Acidicapsa acidisoli: one gene and its partners. The protein of the gene in region 4 interacts with the protein of the main gene of each other region in a pairwise test. Links are inferred from orthologs where the notes say so. Each region holds a gene or a part of one and is shown on either strand. Other genes may lie near its edges. The genes, in order: nikR, dnaE, obgE and rplL.

The links.
Region 1: the proteins of rplL (region 4) and nikR interact in binary tests that used the Escherichia coli proteins (3 or more experiments, as listed by UniProt). The link is inferred for Acidicapsa acidisoli from one-to-one orthologs.
Region 2: the proteins of rplL (region 4) and dnaE interact in binary tests that used the Escherichia coli proteins (3 or more experiments, as listed by UniProt). The link is inferred for Acidicapsa acidisoli from one-to-one orthologs.
Region 3: the proteins of rplL (region 4) and obgE interact in binary tests that used the Escherichia coli proteins (3 or more experiments, as listed by UniProt). The link is inferred for Acidicapsa acidisoli from one-to-one orthologs.

The regions. Positions count from the first base shown.
Region 1 is NZ_JAGSYI010000005.1:207,840-212,017, reverse strand. Bases 531-3,340 are described here. They hold nikR (nickel-responsive transcriptional regulator NikR), read left to right. Parts: upstream 531-1,621; coding sequence 1,622-2,059; downstream 2,060-3,340. Other genes in these bases: OHL23_RS25960 (HoxN/HupN/NixA family nickel/cobalt transporter), read left to right, coding at 2,197-3,261; OHL23_RS25970 (ankyrin repeat domain-containing protein), read left to right, coding at 1,005-1,532; OHL23_RS25975 (ankyrin repeat domain-containing protein), read left to right, coding at 531-966. Outside these bases: OHL23_RS25980 (catalase), read left to right, coding at 1-411; more of OHL23_RS25975, read left to right, coding at 496-530; OHL23_RS25955 (response regulator transcription factor), read left to right, coding at 3,400-4,089; OHL23_RS25950 (sensor histidine kinase), read left to right, coding at 4,086-4,178. UniProt on the Escherichia coli protein: Transcriptional repressor of the nikABCDE operon. Is active in the presence of excessive concentrations of intracellular nickel.
Region 2 is NZ_JAGSYI010000004.1:397,875-403,337, reverse strand. The notes cover bases 707-4,801. They hold dnaE (DNA polymerase III subunit alpha), read left to right. Parts: upstream 707-1,079; coding sequence 1,080-4,601; downstream 4,602-4,801. Other genes in these bases: OHL23_RS23655 (alkaline phosphatase family protein), read right to left, coding at 4,672-4,801; OHL23_RS23665 (hypothetical protein), read right to left, coding at 707-869. In the rest of the region: OHL23_RS23670 (tRNA nucleotidyltransferase/poly(A) polymerase family protein), read left to right, coding at 1-171; more of OHL23_RS23665, read right to left, coding at 678-706; more of OHL23_RS23655, read right to left, coding at 4,802-5,463. UniProt on the Escherichia coli protein: DNA polymerase III is a complex, multichain enzyme responsible for most of the replicative synthesis in bacteria. This DNA polymerase also exhibits 3' to 5' exonuclease activity. The alpha chain is the DNA polymerase catalytic subunit.
Region 3 is NZ_JAGSYI010000001.1:1,666,117-1,670,275, forward strand. The notes cover bases 461-3,251. They hold obgE (GTPase ObgE), read left to right. Parts: upstream 461-1,232; coding sequence 1,233-2,270; downstream 2,271-3,251. Other genes in these bases: OHL23_RS06680 (carboxypeptidase-like regulatory domain-containing protein), read right to left, coding at 461-974; OHL23_RS06690 (hypothetical protein), read left to right, coding at 2,711-3,037; OHL23_RS06695 (YidC/Oxa1 family membrane protein insertase), read left to right, coding at 3,139-3,251. In the rest of the region: more of OHL23_RS06680, read right to left, coding at 1-460; more of OHL23_RS06695, read left to right, coding at 3,252-4,044. UniProt on the Escherichia coli protein: An essential GTPase which binds GTP, GDP and possibly (p)ppGpp with moderate affinity, with high nucleotide exchange rates and a fairly low GTP hydrolysis rate.
Region 4 is NZ_JAGSYI010000001.1:696,832-700,978, reverse strand. Bases 1,369-4,147 are described here. They hold rplL (50S ribosomal protein L7/L12), read left to right. Parts: upstream 1,369-2,458; coding sequence 2,459-2,836; downstream 2,837-4,147. Other genes in these bases: rpoB (DNA-directed RNA polymerase subunit beta), read left to right, coding at 3,641-4,147; rplJ (50S ribosomal protein L10), read left to right, coding at 1,683-2,342; rplA (50S ribosomal protein L1), read left to right, coding at 1,369-1,526. Also shown: OHL23_RS02880 (hypothetical protein), read left to right, coding at 1-616; more of rplA, read left to right, coding at 819-1,368. UniProt on the Escherichia coli protein: The binding site for several of the GTPase factors involved in protein synthesis (IF-2, EF-Tu, EF-G and RF3). Is thus essential for accurate translation.

The DNA of each region.
Region 1 (4,178 bases), on a different replicon or contig from region 4:
ATCAACCGCCCCATCTCGCCGGTCAACAACTACAGCCAGGATGGCCACATGGACAACCGCGAGACGCACGGTGAGTACAACTACCAGCCGAATCGCGCAGAGAACACGATTGCCGAGAATCCGGCCTTCGATTATTCCCCGATTCAGCCGGACGGCCCAAGCCAGCAGAAGCCCATCCGGATCAAGGATGAGTATCGTCAGGCAGGCGAGTTGTACCGCTCCGTGAGCAAGCAGGATCAGGACGACCTGATTGAGAACCTGGTGCACGACCTCTCGCAGATTACCAATCCGGACACAGTCCTTGCGGCGGTGGCCAACTTCTACAAGGCAGACAAGAACTACGGAACCCGCCTTGCAGATGGCCTGCACATCAGCGTAGATCAGGTTGCAACTCGCGCTGCCGCACTCTAATTACAAACACGCAATAGACAGATTGCAGTCCGAGCGTAGATTTCAATGCTCGGGCTGCGTCTGCGCAGCAAAAGAGAGAACTCTATGAAAACTGGATGGATCGCTATCTTGTTCGCGTGTGTCGCCCTTACCGGGATGGCAAACGCACAGTCCGCGAACTTGTTCATTGCGGCGCGGACGAATGATCTGAGCGGTGCGAAGGCTCTGCTTGCAAACAAGGCCGACATCAACCAGCAGGATGAGAAGGGCTACACGCCGCTGATCATTGCGACGTACAACGGAAGCTACGAGGTGGCACAGTTCCTCCTCGACCATGGCGCGGCCACAGAGAAGAAGGACGCCTCGGGCCGGACAGCCTTGATGGGAGCTGCCTTCAAGGGAGACGACAGGGATGTAAAGCTGCTCCTCGATCACGGCGCGGACATCCATGCCAGGGACGCAAAGGGGCTGACCTGCATGGCATACGCGGTCATGTTCGCGAAGTTCTCTGTGGTCAAAGTTCTTCGCGACTGGGATGCATCGCATTCGACGACAGCTTCAGCAATGGGAAATTGAGCCGTTACATAAACAGCGACTCTGGAAGTAGAGAGATCATGAAGGATACATTGTTTTTTGTTTTATTCGCGGTGATGTTGTGCGTGCCCAGAGTGCAGGCGCAGTCGTCGGATCTGTTCAATGCTGCTCGCGCTGACGACACGAAGACAGTGCAGAGCCTCATCGCAGGCAACGTCGACATCAATCAACGGAATGAGGATGGTTTTACTGCCCTGGTGCTGGCTTCCTATAACGGAAGTCCCGATGTCGCGGAGTTGTTGTTGCAGCACCACGCTTCCACGGAAATCAAGGACCCGGTCGGCCGCACGGCACTCATGGCCGCATCGTTTCAGGGCGACGAAAAATGCGTGAAGCTGCTGATTGACGCCAAGGCTGACATTAATGCCGCGGACGACAACGGCGCGACCAGCCTGATGTACGCAGTCGAGTTCGGCCGAAAGAACGCAGTCAAACTGCTGCTGGCGGCCAAGGCCGATCCAACGATGAAGGACAAGCGCGGCTTCGATGCAATTTATCTGGCGCAACAGTTAGACGATCCAGAGATGCTGGCTCTGCTCAAGCACTGAATTAAAAGGCAACAGATCTCACGGGGCCAAGGCTGATTGCTTTGGCCCCGTGCATTATTCTGCCTTTACAATCGTTGCGGAGAATGTCTATGCCGCAACTGATTCGCACCGGCGTTTCGCTTGAAGAGGATCTGCTGCACGAGTTTGACCACTTGATCGCCAAACGCGGTTACGAGAATCGCTCCGAGGCGATTCGCGATCTGATCCGTGAGGCGCTTCTTTCAGAGATTGTGGTTTCGAACAAGCCAGTGGTCGGTACGCTGACGCTGGTTTACGACCACCACGTACAGAATTTGTCGCAGAAGTTGACCGAGGTGCAGCATACCGCAGGCGCGATGATTCTGGCGGCGACGCACGTCCATCTTGACCACAACTACTGCCTGGAAGTGATCATCATGAAGGGCAAGAGCAAAAAACTTCAGGCCGTGGCTGATGGAATGCTGGCACTGCGCGGAGTGGAGTTAGGAAAACTGGTCCTGACGAACTCGGGCACTGATATTAAGGCCGGACACCACGAGCATCCCTAGAGCAATCTCCGATTAGAGCGATTTCCGAATCGCTGTAAAGCGTAACACACTTCCAAAATACGTGCTACGATCGAGGAGATATCGGTCCGGCTGCTGCGGAATTCGCAATCTGCGGACTCGAAGATTCAAGGAATCCGATGCCATCCTTCCTGCGGGCTCTCCTCAACGACGAAGACCACAATACTCGTGGCAGAGTCATCGGAATTTATAGCGTCCTGCTGGTATTCAATCTAGTGGTCTGGGCGTGGGCGCTGATTGCATTTGATCGATTTCCGGTACTGCTCGGAACGGCATTTTTGGCGTACAGTTTTGGTCTGCGCCACGCCGTTGATGCGGATCATATCGCTGCTATCGACAACGTCACCCGGAAATTGATGCAAGAAGGCAAGAAGCCTGTAGCTGTCGGGCTGATGTTCTCTCTCGGGCACTCCACCATCGTCATTGCAGGTTCCATCGCAATTGCGGGGACGGCGCTCGCATTGCAGCATCGCTTCGACGCTGTCAGGGCGATTGGCGGTGTGATCGGCACGCTGGCGTCGACCTTCTTTCTTTTTGGAATTGCGATCGTCAATCTGATGGTTCTTCAATCGGTCTATCGCACCTTCACGCGGGTGCGGCGTGGCGAGCCTTATGTTGAAGAGGATCTCGATCTGCTGCTTGGCAACCGCGGTTTTCTGTCAAGGCTCTTCCGGCCAATGTTCGCCATGATCCGGAGCAGTTGGCACATGTATCCGCTCGGCGTGCTGTTTGGCCTCGGATTCGATACCGCGACCGAGATTGGACTGCTGGGCATCTCCGCCGCCGAAGCTTCGAAAGGGCTTTCCTTGTGGTCGATTCTTGTCTTCCCGGCGCTGTTTGCGGCAGGCATGTCATTAATCGACACTACCGACAATATTCTGATGCTCGGCGCCTACGGATGGGCCTTCGTGAAGCCAATCCGCAAGCTGTACTATAACATCACTATTACTTCGGTTTCGGTCGTGGTCGCCATTGCTGTGGGTGGAATCGAAGCGCTCGGCCTGCTTGCGGATCAGTTCCATCCGACGGGTGTGTTCTGGGATCTGGTGAACAAGCTAAATGACAACTTCGGCCTGCTGGGCTACTTCATCATTGCCCTGTTCGCCGTGAGTTGGATTGTTTCTATCGCCGTTTATAAATGGCGACGCTTTGACATTCTCGAACCGGAACGCGTTGAATCCTAAGTATCCCAGAGATGCTTTGATCGCACGGTGGCGCGGGCGTGACGCTCAATTTCATGTCTCCAATCCAATCCAATCGGTAGCGGCGCAGGGGGATTACTCTTAAGGTTCGCTTCATGTGGCGGGGTTGATAATGATTTCATGCGTGTTCTGCTGATTGAAGATGAACTCCGTCTCGCGGAAAACGTAGCCCGCGCCCTGCGGGAAGGTCCCGGTTTCGCCGTCGACTGCGCCGAGGATGGTGTGACCGGTGTGGAACTGGCCGGTAACCGCTGCTATGACCTGATCATCCTTGATCTGATGCTGCCCAGGCTTGACGGAGTCGGCGTTCTGAAGAGGCTACGCGCCAGCAAGGACGAGACACCGGTGTTGATACTGACAGCGCGAGGCGAGGTCGGGTCTACGATCAGCTTATTGAATGCAGGAGCGGACGATTATCTGAGCAAGCCGTTTGACCTGGGCGAGTTGCTTGCGCGTGTCAAGGCTCTCATTCGCAGGGGCAAAGGGGTGGCGCATCCCACCCTTCAGGTCGGCGACATCGTCGTGAACACACTGGAGCAGACCGTGCGCAGAGCGGGCGAGGAGATCGCGCTTTCTCCCATGGAATACAGGGTGCTGGAGTATCTGATGCATCGTCCCCGGGTCATTGTCTCCAAGCAGGAGTTGCTGGAGCATCTCTACGACTACAACTGGGAGCACCACTCGAATGTGATTGAGGTGCATGTTTCGAACCTGCGCAGGAAACTGAGCAGCGGGGAGCAGCTATCCAGTATCGAGACGCTGCGTGGGCGCGGTTATCGGCTCCTGATTTATAAGGTAGAAGAAGAGTGAAACCTTACTCCATTTCGAGGCGGCTCATTGCCACAGTGCTGTTGATTGAGCTGATCTCAGCACTCTGCGTTACCGGACTCGCGTTGCTT
Region 2 (5,463 bases), on a different replicon or contig from region 4:
AGGACGCCGAAGAGTCCGATCAAGGCTGTGCCGGCTGCGGCGGCCAAGAAGTATGCGGCTGCGGCGAAATCACCGGCTGCGCCCGCGAAAGGCAAGCCGTCTGTGAAGACGGCTGCCCCCGCGGGAAAACCGGCGAAGGCAGCGCCTGTTAAGGGAGCCAAGAAACATTAAGTTTTCCCGAGTAAACAGGAGTGAGTCTCCGGAACCGGTTCTCTATAGCGAAGGGCTTTCCTCGCTGCCCGGCTTTACCGTGGGCCGCGGGATTGTGCCTGTATAAACTTCTCCCATCGAACTCCTGAGAGCACGGGTATAACGCTTGCGGCTGAAAAAAAACTTCTGGCAACTGAGACACTCCCAGGGGAAGCGTCCAAGAAAGTACATCAGGCGATGACTGAGAGACTTCTTTCTCGCGATGCGCCGCGTGGAAGTCGAATCGCATTTCGGACAGTTGGGTGCCATTTATATTCCTTACCCTTTTCAAGAGCGCGCATCTTGGCCCAATTTTGCGGGCGCTGCGACTACCTGAGTGATTGGAATCGCTCGTCAAATAGACGATGAAGTTGCCAAGCGGGTTGCAATTTCAAGGGAAATAATCCTCTCTAAAGATTTGAATTTACTAATGTTGGCGGAGCGCGGGGACTTGTTAGGAATCTGCAGGGTGCAGAGAGCGGAGACGATCAGGAGCGTTTGGGGAACCGGCCAGCCCAAAGCAGGACCCCCAAGCCTACGATGGCTGTGGCCCCTCCGCGATATGCCCATCGGATCTGGCCGGTCATGAAGCTGCCCGGCAGTATGTTGACTCCCTGCAGGATCCAGACAATTCCTATGCCTAACAGCAGAAATCCAAGAATTCGCAAGCCATATCGCATCGTTTCCCCTTCCGCACCGCCTGGGATTCATCGCGAATCATATCCGATATCCGGTGCGATAACCGGGATTTTCTTTTGACTTCTGCCTGCCGTTGTCGCGGGTTTTGTACCGGCTTTTCCTCATTACGGCGCGAGGACCGCAAGTCGCGGTTCGGCACAAACGCCTAAAATGAAGCCTGACTGTGACGGACCAGATTGTGACAAAAAAGCATGGCTGAATTTACTCATCTTCATCTGCATACGGATTACTCTCTGCTCGACGGCGCGTGCGACGTTGACAAGCTCGTTTCGCGTGTCGAATCGATTGGCCAGAAGTCGGTGGCGATGACCGATCATGGGAATATTTATGGCGCGGTGCACTTCTTCGATGCCGCCAAGAAGAAAGGCATCAAGCCGATTCTGGGCTGTGAGTTGTACGTCTGCAAGAATGAAGACCATCGCGCGGACCCGAGTGGCGACAAGTACAACCATCTGCTGGTGCTGGCGCAGAACGAAGAGGGTTACCGCAACCTGATTCGCATCACGTCGGAAGCTTCGGTGCATGGCTTCTACAAGAAGCCGCGGGTGAGCAAGCAGTATCTCGCCTCGCACTCCAACGGGCTGATTGGGTTTTCGGGCTGTCTTTCGGGTGAGCTTTCGGAGCAGTTGATCAAAGGAGACTACGACGCGGCTCGCGCGACTGCGCTGCAGTATCAGGATATCTTCGGGCGCGGCAATTTCTACCTTGAGATTCAGGATCAGGGGCTGGAGCTGGAGAAGCGCATTCATGCGGATCTATTCAAGCTGGAGCGCGAGCTGGATATTCCGCTGGTGGCCACGAACGATTCGCACTATCTCTGCGAGGACGACCACAAATCTCACGACGTGATGCTGTGCGTGCAGACAGGAGCGAAGGTTCAGGATCGCGAGCGGTTCCGCTTCGATGCCGATCAGTTCTACGTCAAGACCGCCGACGAGATGCTGCGTCTCTTTCCGGATTCGCCGGCGCTGATTCAGCGGACGCAGGAGATTGCGGAACGTTGCAATCTGAAGCTGAACAAGGTCGATAATCCCTTCCCGGAGTTTGCTGTTCCGGAGGGGCACACGATCGACAGCTACTTCGAGGAGATCTGCCGCGATGGTTATCGCAAGCGGCTCGCGACGGCGATCCGTCAGCTTGAGTCGCGGGGGCAGTTGCGGCATCCGCTGCATGAGTACGAGGCGCGCCTTGAACGCGAGATCGGCATCATCAAGCAGATGAAGTACTCGGGCTATTTCCTGATTGTCTGGGACTTCATTCGCTATGCGCGGGAGCAGGGGATTCCGGTTGGTCCAGGCCGTGGTTCGGCGGCTGGCTCGCTGGTGGCGTATGTGATGGAGATTACCAATGTCGATCCGCTGCAGAATGCGCTGCTCTTTGAGCGGTTTCTGAATCCGGAGCGCGTGTCGATGCCCGATATCGACGTGGATTTCTGCATGAACCGGCGCGGCGAGGTGATCGAGTATGTGACGCGCAAGTATGGGCGCGAGCAGGTGGCGCAGATCATCACCTTCAACACGATGGCTGCGAAAGCTGCAATCAAGGACTGCGGCCGCGCCATGGATATGCCCTACGGCGACGTGGACCGCATCGCCAAACTGATTCCGTCGACGATCGGCATCACCATCGACAAGGCGTTGGAGGAGCAGCCGGAGCTGGCAAAGGTCTATGACTCCGATGTCCAGATTCGCGAGTTGATCGATACGGCCAAGAGGCTTGAGGGGCTGGTGCGTGGTTCCGGAGTTCATGCGGCGGGCGTTGTGATCGCGCCGCGACCGTTGACGGAACTGGTGCCCATCGCGAAGACAAAGAACGACGAAATTGTGACCGCTTACGATATGTTCGCGATCGACAAGATGGGCTTGCTCAAGATGGACTTCCTGGGCTTGACGACGCTGACGGTGATCACCGATGCGTTGAAGCTCATTGAGGAGAATCGCGGCGAGCGGCTGGATATCGATGCCATTGAGCTGGACGATAAGGCTACTTACGAAAAGGTATTTCATCGTGCGCTGACTTCCGGCGTATTTCAGTTTGAGTCGGGTGGGATGCGCGACGTGTTGCGGCGGTACAAGCCGGAGTCGATTGAGGACCTGACCGCGCTCAACGCGCTGTATCGTCCGGGGCCGATCCAGGGCGGTATGATCGATGACTTCATCGAGCGCAAGTGGGGACGGCGCAAGGTTGAGTACATGCTGCCGCAGCAAGAGCCGCTGCTCAAGGAGACGCTGGGCGTTATCGTCTACCAGGAGCAGGTGATGCAGATCGCGAACGTGCTGGCGAGCTATTCGCTTGGCGAAGCCGATCTGCTGCGCAGGGCGATGGGTAAGAAAGATCCGGCTGAGATGGCCAAGCAGCGCAATCGTTTCATGGAGGGCGCGGCTGGTCTGGGACTGCCGAAGGAGCCGGCGGGCGAGATCTTTGACCAGATGGAGAAGTTTGCGGGATACGGCTTCAATAAGTCGCACTCGGCGGCTTATGCGTTGCTGGCTTATCAGACGGCCTATCTGAAGACGCATTATCCGGTGGAGTTCATGGCTGCGCTGCTATCTTCGGAAATTTCAAAGCCTGAGAATGTGGTCAAGTACATTCAGGAGTGCCGCGAGATGGGCATCAGCGTCGAGCCGCCAGATGTGCGGCTTTCCGGCGCGCAGTTCACGCCCAGCGGCGATGTGATTCGCTTTGGACTGACGGCGATCAAGAACGTCGGCGGCAATGCGATTGAGTCGATCTTGTCGGTGAGACGGGAACTAGAAGCGAAGGGAAGTACCTTCACCACATTCTGGGAGTTCTGCGAGAAGGTCGATCTGCGGCTGCTGAACAAGAGGGTTCTTGAATCGCTGATCAAGGCTGGCGCGCTGGATTCAATGGGTACGCGGGCGCAGCTTTTTGCGGTCATCGACCGGGCGATTGAGCGCGGCCAGAAGGCGCAGAAGGATGCCGAGCAGGGGCAGCATGGGTTGTTTGGGCTGTTCAACGAAGCACCCGCAAAGGGCGGCAATGGAAGCGATCTGCCGCATGTGGCGGATTGGGAAGAAAAAGCTCGGCTGGACGGGGAAAAAGAGGTGCTGGGCTTCTTTGTCTCGGGGCATCCGCTGGACAAGTATGCGGAAAAGCTGCGCAATCTGACCAATGTTGTCGATACGGCGACTGCGCTGGAGATGAAGCCGCCTCCGCCGCCGAAGTGGGGGCAGCAGCGCGATCCTTCGAGTGAAATCTCCATTGCAGGGGTACTGGTCGGGATGCGTGCGGCCAAGAGCAAGCGCAACGACAAGATGTATGCGCAGGGCCAGCTTGAAGATGCGACAGGAAAGATCGATGTGATCTGTTTTGCCAAGGACTACGAGCGGCTTTCCGAGCAGCTTAAGACCGAAGCGGCGGTCTTGCTGCGCGGGGCGCTCATCGGCGAGGAGGACTCTGCTCCCAAGCTGGCGATCAGCGGGTTACAGCCGCTGGATGAGGTGCAGATCCGGCTGCCTTCGGGTGTTCGGCTGCGGATGAATCTGGATATTGCCAGCGATGAGATATTTGCGGTGCTGCGGGCGAAGATCGATGCTGCTCCGGGACCGGGCAAGGTGATGATGCATCTGCAGAAGAAGGGGCAGTATGAGGTGGTTCTGGAGCCTGCAGGGGTTTCCGTGGCTGCGGATCGGGGCTGGGTTGAGTCGATTGAGGAGCTGCTGGGGCGGGGTGCGGTGCAGGTATTGAGTTAGTTGCCAGCAAAACAAAAAGAGCCGGTCAGCGATGTGATGCTGACCGGCTGAGCTATTTCTTTCCTCGTCCTTACCGGGAGTGGTGGAAATCGAACAGACCGAATAGGTCGTCGATAGCTGGTGAGTTGACCGGAACGTAAGGATTACCGGGCGTTGCGATTGGGTTGGGGAAGTTATCGCGGCTGCGATGGGTGATGGTTGGAAGTCCCCAGTTAGCTTCGATGAACTTGTCTATCGAGACGTGGTCGGCATACGCGTGGTCGATGTGGCCTTGCTTTACGAAGGAAGAAACGACGAGCAGGGGAATACGGGTACCGTCGCCGAAGAAGTCCAGGGGCTGCACGTATCCGGAGTCATAGTAGCCGCCGCCTTCATCGAAGGTGATGAAGATCGCGGTGGTGGACCAGAGATCCGGATTTGCCTTAACCCCTTCCACGATCTTCTTCACGAAGGATTCGAAGAGGTTCAGTTTTGATGAAGACGGGTGGCCATCGACAAGTCCGCTGGGCTTGACGATGGAGACGGCGGGCAGGATTCCGGCTGCGATTTCGTCATACAGAACCGCAGTGTCCTGAATGTGCGCATTGCGGATGTTGGGATTCTTCATGATCGACGTGTCGTACTGGAAGGGATTGCAGATATTGCAATATTCATCCGTATTTGCGCCGATCGCGCCGTAGTTGAGCTGATAGGGGTCCGGAACGTAGTTGTTCCACTGATCGCCGTAGTATACCCAGGACATGCCGGCTTTGTTCATATCGTCGCCGATGCTCGGAACGGCTGAGGGAGGGATGGTGAACACTGTGTTGTTTGCGTTGGTGTCGGTATAGGCGTTGGCGCCGTTGCCGAAGTAGCCGGGGTT
Region 3 (4,159 bases), 970 kb from region 4 along the record:
TTTGGGGGGGTATAAGGCTCGGCGGTGAACTGTGCCGTGTCGCCCCCGCTTGCGGGGGCGGTCTGCTGCACCCATTGCGTGTAGGGATTCTGCGCACCCCAAAGATTCTGCTTGTCGAAGTAGAAGGCCTGGCCATGCAGTCCGTTGTGGCCCTGATTGGTGTTGAGCCGGATCGCTCCACCTGAGGATCGTCCCTGATCGGCTGCTGAATTGCTGGTGCGCGCTTCCATGGAGAGCACGGCGGATTCGCCGACTGACTCGGTCTGGCGGCTTTCGCGGTCGCTGCTGGTGCGAAAGCCGGGTGAGTTCTCGATGCCGTCTATGCTGGCGGCCGTCGGATTGGCGATGCTGCCGCTCATCGCTAGGGTCTCGTGCTGCGGATCGCTAGCGTCTTCAGGCTGGTCGCCGATTTGGCCACTACTATTTTCGCCCTGCGCTGCGGAACTGGCTGCGGGAGTGATGGCGGCGAACTCTTGCCAGTTACGCGCGCCCATCGGCAGGGAACTCAGTTCTTCGCCTGGGATCAGCGTGGTGACGGCGGCGGAGACAGGGTCGAGTTCGTGAAGATCGGCTTCGATAGGGAGTGCCTGGTTCGGAAGCTGCATCGCCAGCGCAGCCTGGACGCGCGTCGCGTGCCCTGCAGAGACGAGGATGCCATCGACGCCGCCCTTGCCCAACGCAGGAACTGAGGCTTCCAGTTGATATTCGCCTGCTCCGAGTCCTGTAAAGCGATAGCTGCCGTTTTTACCGGTGACGCCGCGCAAGGTCGCGCCGGTCGTCACATTGCGCACGACGACGACGGCTTGCGCGAGCGGCGTGCTGTTCAAGTCTGTTAGTTTGCCGTCGAGCGTGCCAGTCGCGGCGGCTTCGGGGGACTTGGCCTGCGCGCCAGCAACAGTCAGAATGGTCGCAGCTAGCCAAAGAATTGCGGCTCGCGTTGGCTGGATTCTCCGGAAACCACTCTTGCTCTTCATCCCGTTGCGCTCCAAAGGCGACCGTTCGCCCGCGTTTCCGATGGCGAGGGGCCTGACTTAGAGCAAATCCGGGAAGAAAGTTACAGAATCTAAGTATTTCCGCACGGACCAGGGTAGCGGAAATACCGCGGAGCCAGTTCGGAGTGCGTGAGCGACCCGCTTTGAAAGTCGTGCTTTCCTGCGAGGTTCTTGGGTGTTACGAGCGAGTATAGTTGCATTCCGCTAGACTGGAAAGACAGGAAGTTGGATTTTGTACTTATGTTCATTGATGAAGCAAGAATTCTGGTCAAAGCCGGCGATGGCGGCAACGGTTGCGTTGCCTTCCGGCGGGAAAAGTTCGTGCCGCGCGGCGGTCCGTCGGGCGGCGATGGCGGACGAGGTGGCGATGTGGTTATGCAGTCCAGCCAACAGCACAATACGCTGATCCATTTTCGGTTCAACCCGGAGCACAAGGCGGGACGCGGGCGGCATGGAGAAGGCTCCAACTGCACGGGGAGCGACGGCGAGTCGATCACGCTGAAAGTTCCGGTAGGGACGAGCCTTTTCGACGCCGAGACAGGCGAGTTGGTACACGATTTTGCGTTGCCCGGCGAGAGTTTCGTGATCGCCAAGGGCGGCCGCGGAGGACGCGGTAACCAGCACTTTGCCACGCCTGTCCATCAGGCTCCGAGGGAGTCGGAACCGGGGAGGCTGGGCGAGGAACGCACCTATCGTCTGGAGCTGAAGCTGCTTGCGGATGTCGGTCTTGTCGGCTATCCGAACGCCGGAAAGTCGACACTGATCTCGCGCGTCTCGGCGGCCAAGCCCAAGATCGCCGATTACCCGTTTACGACGTTGCAGCCCAATCTGGGCGTGGTTACGGTGGGCGACGTTCCGAATGAAGAGAGTTATGTTGTTGCCGATATGCCCGGTCTCATTGAGGGCGCACATCTTGGCGCGGGGTTGGGAATTCAGTTTCTGCGGCATATCGAGCGGACGCGTGTACTCGTACACCTGATCGATGTTTCAGATAGCTCCGGGCGGCCGGACCCGATTGAGGACTTCAAGGTGATCTGCGCAGAGCTTGAGAACTTCGGGCACGGTTTGGCGGAAAAGCCGATGATTATGGTTGCATCGAAGGTTGATACCGCGAACCCCGAGAAGCTCAAAAAACTGACCGCGTCGGCCAAGCGGCGCAAGCTGGAGTTTCACGCGATTTCAGCGGTGACGGGACAGGGGATCGAGGATCTTAAGTGGTCGCTGGCCAAGCATGTTCGCGAAGCGCGGGATGTAGAGGCTCCAGAGCCTGTGTTTTAGTGTTTGATTGATTGAGCCGGTTGTGATTCGCGAATTCTCTGCATTCATGCTGAATTGGGAGCGACGGGGAGATTCTTTCCTGCTTTAGGCGAAGAAGTGGCGAATTTGAAGCTGTCCGCTCGGGGAGGGGGTGGGGGTACCCTGTTTTTTCCGCGTAAGTTGTTTTATATCATAAAGCTATAGTCTGAAAACATGTCGGAAAACGCCCCAAAAGTGGCAAAAAAGGACGAATTATGCGCATGAGAATTCCTTTCTTCGCAGATGGCGGCGTATGGGACAAGTGCTTTCTTTATTGTGCGCGTTGGGAGGGTAATTCTCCGCAAACGGGTTTCCGATGGTGTAACAGGTTCACTTAGGCTGAGGCGCACAAACCGGCCGGATTGAGCAGCTTCAACACCAAGCGGTCACTCGGTCGTACAATGATTTCGATCGGAGAGCGCGTGAGGAAACCTGAAGGCTATCGGCAGGCGGCTCTAGAGGAGTGCTTCTGCCTGCTCGTGCTGTGCCTTCCGTATTATCAGGCCCTCCTGTTTGCGGGGATAAGCGGGATGGTCTCCGTTCTCCTGCTCACATGTCTTCTACTTTTTGTGGTCGTGCAATCCCCAGAGATCTATCGCACGATTACTGGTCACCTCAAGGCGTTCCCGCTCTCATGGACTCCGCCACTCGGCCGCAGAGATCTTTGGATCTCGGTGCCTTCGCGCGTTGTGGTTCAAGGACCACGTCTCGCCCCTTCCTTTCAGCGGCCTCCGCCTATCTTTTCCTGATTCCAGTGGATTGCACGAGCATTGCGCGATTTTGATGGCGATGCATTCGTTTGTCTTTCAACTGTTTTCCGGGCCATCGTCCCGGAAGGAAAAGGTGTCCTTTGTCCGAAATTTTCAATCCCAATCTTCCGAATCAAAATTCCGGTGGTGGCGATGGCCGATCCATCCTGGTTCTCGCAATCCTGGCGTTCGTGATTCTGTGCAGTCTCCTATATTTCGTCAATTCCAAGCCCGGTACGCCAACACTATTGAACCAACTTGCTGCATCCAGCACGCAGGATGGGAGCATATCCAAGGCCGCAACCGCGCCGAATCAGTTTGGCTGGCTCACCGTGCTGGCCACGCCACTCTATTTGGCGTTGTGCCTGGTGCACGAACACTTAGTTAGTAATTGGGGCTGGGCAATCATCGTCCTCACGGTGATTTTCAATGCATTGATGCTATGGCCTCGGATGATGTCGATGGGGTCCTCGTTGAAAATGATGCGCGTCCAGCCCAAGGTCGATGCTCTGAAGAAGCGCTACGCGCATCTCAAGATGAACGATCCCAAGCGCGTTGAGATGAATGCGGAGCTGATGGCCCTCTACAAGGCCGAAGGCACGAATATGTACGGCGGCTGTCTGCCGATGCTGCTGCAAACACCGTTGCTTTTCGCCTACTTTCGTGTGCTGCAGAATGCGACTGAGTTGCGCCATGCCCATTGGTGTTGGCTGACAGACCTCTCCGCGCCCGACCCGCTGCACATCTTACCGATCCTCATCGTCTTGACGATGTTCCTTACGCAATTTATTACGCCTTCGCCCGGGATGGACCGTGCCCAACGACGGATGCTGGCTTTTGTCATACCGGTGATTATGGGATTTACGCTGTGGCATTACGCCTCAGGACTGGCGCTTTACTGGGCTACGGGCAACATCTTCAATTTAACGATTCAATTTGGGATCAATCGTACGAGGATGGGCAGGGAGATGCAGGCAATCAGCCCTCGTGCTAATGAAGGGGGATAGGGGATTTCGCAAAGGATCGTTTTCTGAGATGCAAAATGGCAGAGGCCTTTGTCTGCCATGTCGGAGAGAATAGAGCGGGCCTTCAGCCCTTGGTCTCTCTCTTTTCTTCGTTACC
Region 4 (4,147 bases):
GTTTCTCTCGCAGCAGCTATGGGGCTCAACCTACGCAATCTGGCCCTTGCTCATCCTGCTCATCGCACAAATGCTGACCGCCGCTCCATCAGCTGTCCGGCAGATAGTTCTCCCGCTTGCCATAGTGGTCTCAGCGACCTTCCTGATCTGCGGTGGCCTCTATGCGGCAGGCCACGAGCGCATGAACTACCTGAATATTCCCGATCAGCCGCTTTACCGCGCCACGCTGCCAGCCTTACGGGAAATGGCCGATCGCGGGCCATATCTGCCAGATTTCGAGGAACTTGTACGCTTTGCGGCGAAAGAAATCCCGCCGCAGGACGGGATTCTGCTGCTTCCCGGCGAAGAGCCATTTTTCTTCGCCAGTGGGCGAGTCCCCGAATTTCCAGTTCAGATCTTCGACAACACGACCGACCCATATTCAGCCGCCGCACTGCTCGAAGCCGCTCGCCAGCACAATATCCGTTGGGTGATCGTGAAGACCCGCCTGCAGTCGAACGAAGATCCGTTGCCGGACAGAGCGCTGGTGCTGTCTTTGATCACAAAAGAATTCACGCTCTTCCATAAACTTGGCGGCTATGACATCTATCTCCGTTCAAAAGAAGCAGCAGACTAATCACTGGTGTAAGCACCGGTTCCCGACCGCTCCGATTTGCGCCCGCAATCAAACTCTGTCATACTTCATAAATGTGTCCACTCCTCGGAGTGGCCCATCAACAACACCACGGCACTTGGGCTCGAAATGAAATTCGCTACCCAGCGATTTCGTGAGCTTCCCGCAACGCGGGACCGGCAATTGCGGTGGGAGATGAGGATAAATGGCAAAGAAAGCCAGCAAGAATATTACGAAGTCGCGTGCGGCTGTTGAGCCCCGCAATTACCTGCTGCCAGAGGCGGTAGGACTCCTGAAAAAGGTAAAGTTCGCCAAGTTCGACGAAACCGTCGATCTGACCATGCGTCTTGGTGTGGATACCCGCCACGCCGACCAGATGGTTCGCGGCACGGTTGTGCTTCCTCACGGACTCGGCAAGACCAAGATTGTCGCCGTCATCGCTTCCGGTGATCGTCTCAAGGACGCCGAAGCTGCTGGTGCGGATTTCGTCGGCGGCGAAGAGATGGTCGAGAAGATCCAGAAGGAATCGTGGACCGCATTTGATGCCCTGATTGCCACGCCCGACATGATGAAGTCTGTCGGTCGTCTGGGTAAGGTTCTTGGACCACGCGGCCTGATGCCGAATCCGAAAACTGGAACCGTCACGCAGGACGTCGCTGCCGCAGTTAAGGAAATCAAGGCCGGTAAGGTTGAGTTCCGCGCCGATAAGACGGCCCTGGTGCATGTTCCGGTAGGCAAGCTGAGCTTCCCGCCGGAAAAGCTCGTCGAGAACGCGACCACTGTTTTGGCCAGCGTGATGCGCGCCAAGCCTTCAGCCGCGAAAGGCAAGTACGTCAAAGGGATCACGCTGAGCTCGACGATGGGCCCTGGTGTTCCGATTGACGGCGCCGTAGCGGATGCAGCGGCTAAGTAAGCCGACTTTAGAGATTTTCCCGTTCTCCTCTTTTCAGCCTCTGGCGCCAGGCTTCCGAATCGGAGCTGTCGGCAACAGGAAGAGATGAGTTTTGAGCCCGGACGAGGGCGACGGGCTAAGCGGGACGGGCTGGCCGAACGGACCAGGAGTTAAGTAATGGCATTGACAAGGGCGAAAAAGACGCAGAAGGTTCAGGTTCTGGCGAAAGAGCTAGAGACCTCTACAACGGCAATCATTGGCACCTTTGCCAAGATGACGGTGGCGCAGGATTTTGAGCTGCGCAAGGTCGTCCGCGGCGCGGGTGGCAAGTATCGCGTGCTCAAGAACAAGCTGGCAGCCAAGGCTAGCGAAGGCACCAAGGTTGAGCAGGCGCTCAAGGGCCTCAAGGGCGTTTCGGCGGCGGCATTCACCTCCGGCGACCCGGTCGAACTGGCCAAGGTCTTCTCGAAGTGGGTCTCTGACAACGCCGAGTTCACCTTCAAGCTGGGCATCGTTGACGGCAAGCTGATCAACGTCGAGGAAGTCAAGGCGCTCGCCTCGATGCCGCCGAAGGAAGAAATTTACGCGAAGCTCCTCTTCCTTATCAACGCTCCGGCGCAGCGTCTGGTTACCGTGCTCAATGCGACCGGTCGCGACCTGGCCGTTGTGGTCAACGAAGCGGTCAAGGGCGAGAAATTTGGCGGCGCTGCGGCTCCGGCCAAGGTGGCTTCCGCAGAGGCGGTTGCCGCACCTGAGCCGGAAAAGCAGGCAGAAGCTGTGGCGACCGAAGCTCCCGTTGAGGGTGCAGTGGTTCCCGAGCCTCCTGTGGCCGAGTAAAACAAGTTTTCCGCGGAGCAGCGGCAAGGGGCGCCGGGTCTGGGCGCGTCGGAAACCTTGCAGCTGGGCTGGCGGGGTAGTAGAAAATTTCACACGAGTCTGGATTGGAGAACAAAATGGCGGATTTGAATCAGTTGGAAGAGCAGATTGTTAGCCTGAGCCTGCTGGAAGCAGCGGCCCTGGTAAAGAAGCTGGAAGAGCGTCTTGGTGTTTCGGCAGCAGCAGCGGCCCCGGTCGCGGTTGCGGCTGGCGGCGGCGCAGCAGCCCCGGCAGAGGTTGTGGAGCAGACCGAGTTCCAAGTCATCCTCAAGGATGCCGGCGCGAACAAGATCAGCACCATTAAGGCTGTCCGTGAAGTCACTTCGCTCGGTCTGAAGGAAGCCAAGGATCTGGTCGACGGCGCTCCCAAGGCCCTGAAGGAAAATGCGACCAAGGAAGAGGCCGAGGCTATCAAGAAGAAGTTCGAAGGCGTTGCAACCATCGAAATCAAGTAACGGCCGATCGGGTAGTTAGCAATTTCAATACCACGCATTTGCAATTGCGGCCAAGACGCGCTACATTAAAAGTTGCGCGTCTTGCCGTCCCTTTTTGCTTTCCCTTAACTTTTTGGGAAGGGATCGGGGAGAATGCGTACTCGGAAAGATACACGTCAATGGCATTTTCAGCGCCTCAGGTTTGGGGATAGCCAAGCTCCCTTTCATGGTGCGCTGAAGAAGGAATGGCCATCGGGTTGACAATCGCGCGCGGAGTGATTGTCGACGGGCAAGCTGAAGTGGGTGGGTTCTAATAGAAGCGAGCTTTGGGATCGGCGAGAGTGGGGATCAAATTCGGCAAAAGGGCACAGAAGCTTAGCTGCGCTCGTGAGGCGTACTGTCTTCACGGGCATACAGTCATGTTTAATGTAGATTTTCTTGCCTGCCGTTACCGTTCTCTTTCGACCGGGTTGCGTGTTTCATTATCCTCTCTTGCTCCCTTTGTTGTCCGATCCGGTTCGGCCGCCTTCGGTTTCAGCTCTCAATAAGCGGGAGTTTAGCCGCCGGAGGTAATTAGGGCAAGTGGAAAACTTTCCGGGTCCGCGGATGTTGCTTGGTGCTTGCTGGTTTGATTCGCGCTGCAGGACAGCACTTGTGGCCGCGATTTGCTGAACGGTACCCGCAGCCGGGTCCCGATTTGCGGGGAAACAGTACCGCACGAAACACCAATCCGATGTACGCCGGTGGCCGTGAGACTCGGGCCGCTGGTGCTCTGGCCGCCAGAAGCGACCAGAACCTCGGGGATACGAGCCTCAGGAGTGAAGCATGCCGAACGAGAATCGCGCCATTCGCAGCCGACTCGATTTTTCCAAGATTCCTACCGCCATCCAGATTCCTAACCTGATCGAAGTGCAGCGGCGTTCCTATGAGCGCTTCCTGCAGATGGACAAGCTCCCCAATGAGCGGGACGATAACGGTTTGCAGTCAGTTTTTACCTCGGTTTTTCCGATTACGGACTTCCGCAATATCTCGCAACTTGATTTTGTGGATTTTTCGATCGGCAACTGGGAGTGCAAGTGCGGTCACCTCAAGGGACTGCATCACCTGCGCACGGCTTGCGTCTCCTGCGGATCGATGGTCATCACGGATCCGTTCCATCCCGGCGATGTACTGTGCCAGCACTGCGGCACGTACAACAAGAACACGCCTGACTTCTGCAACAAGTGCGGCGACCCCGTCGGTCTGCAATTGAAGTACGACCAGCAGGAGTGCGAAGAGCGCGGCATGACTTTCTCTGCTCCGCTCAAGGTCACCGTGCGCCTGACGATCTAC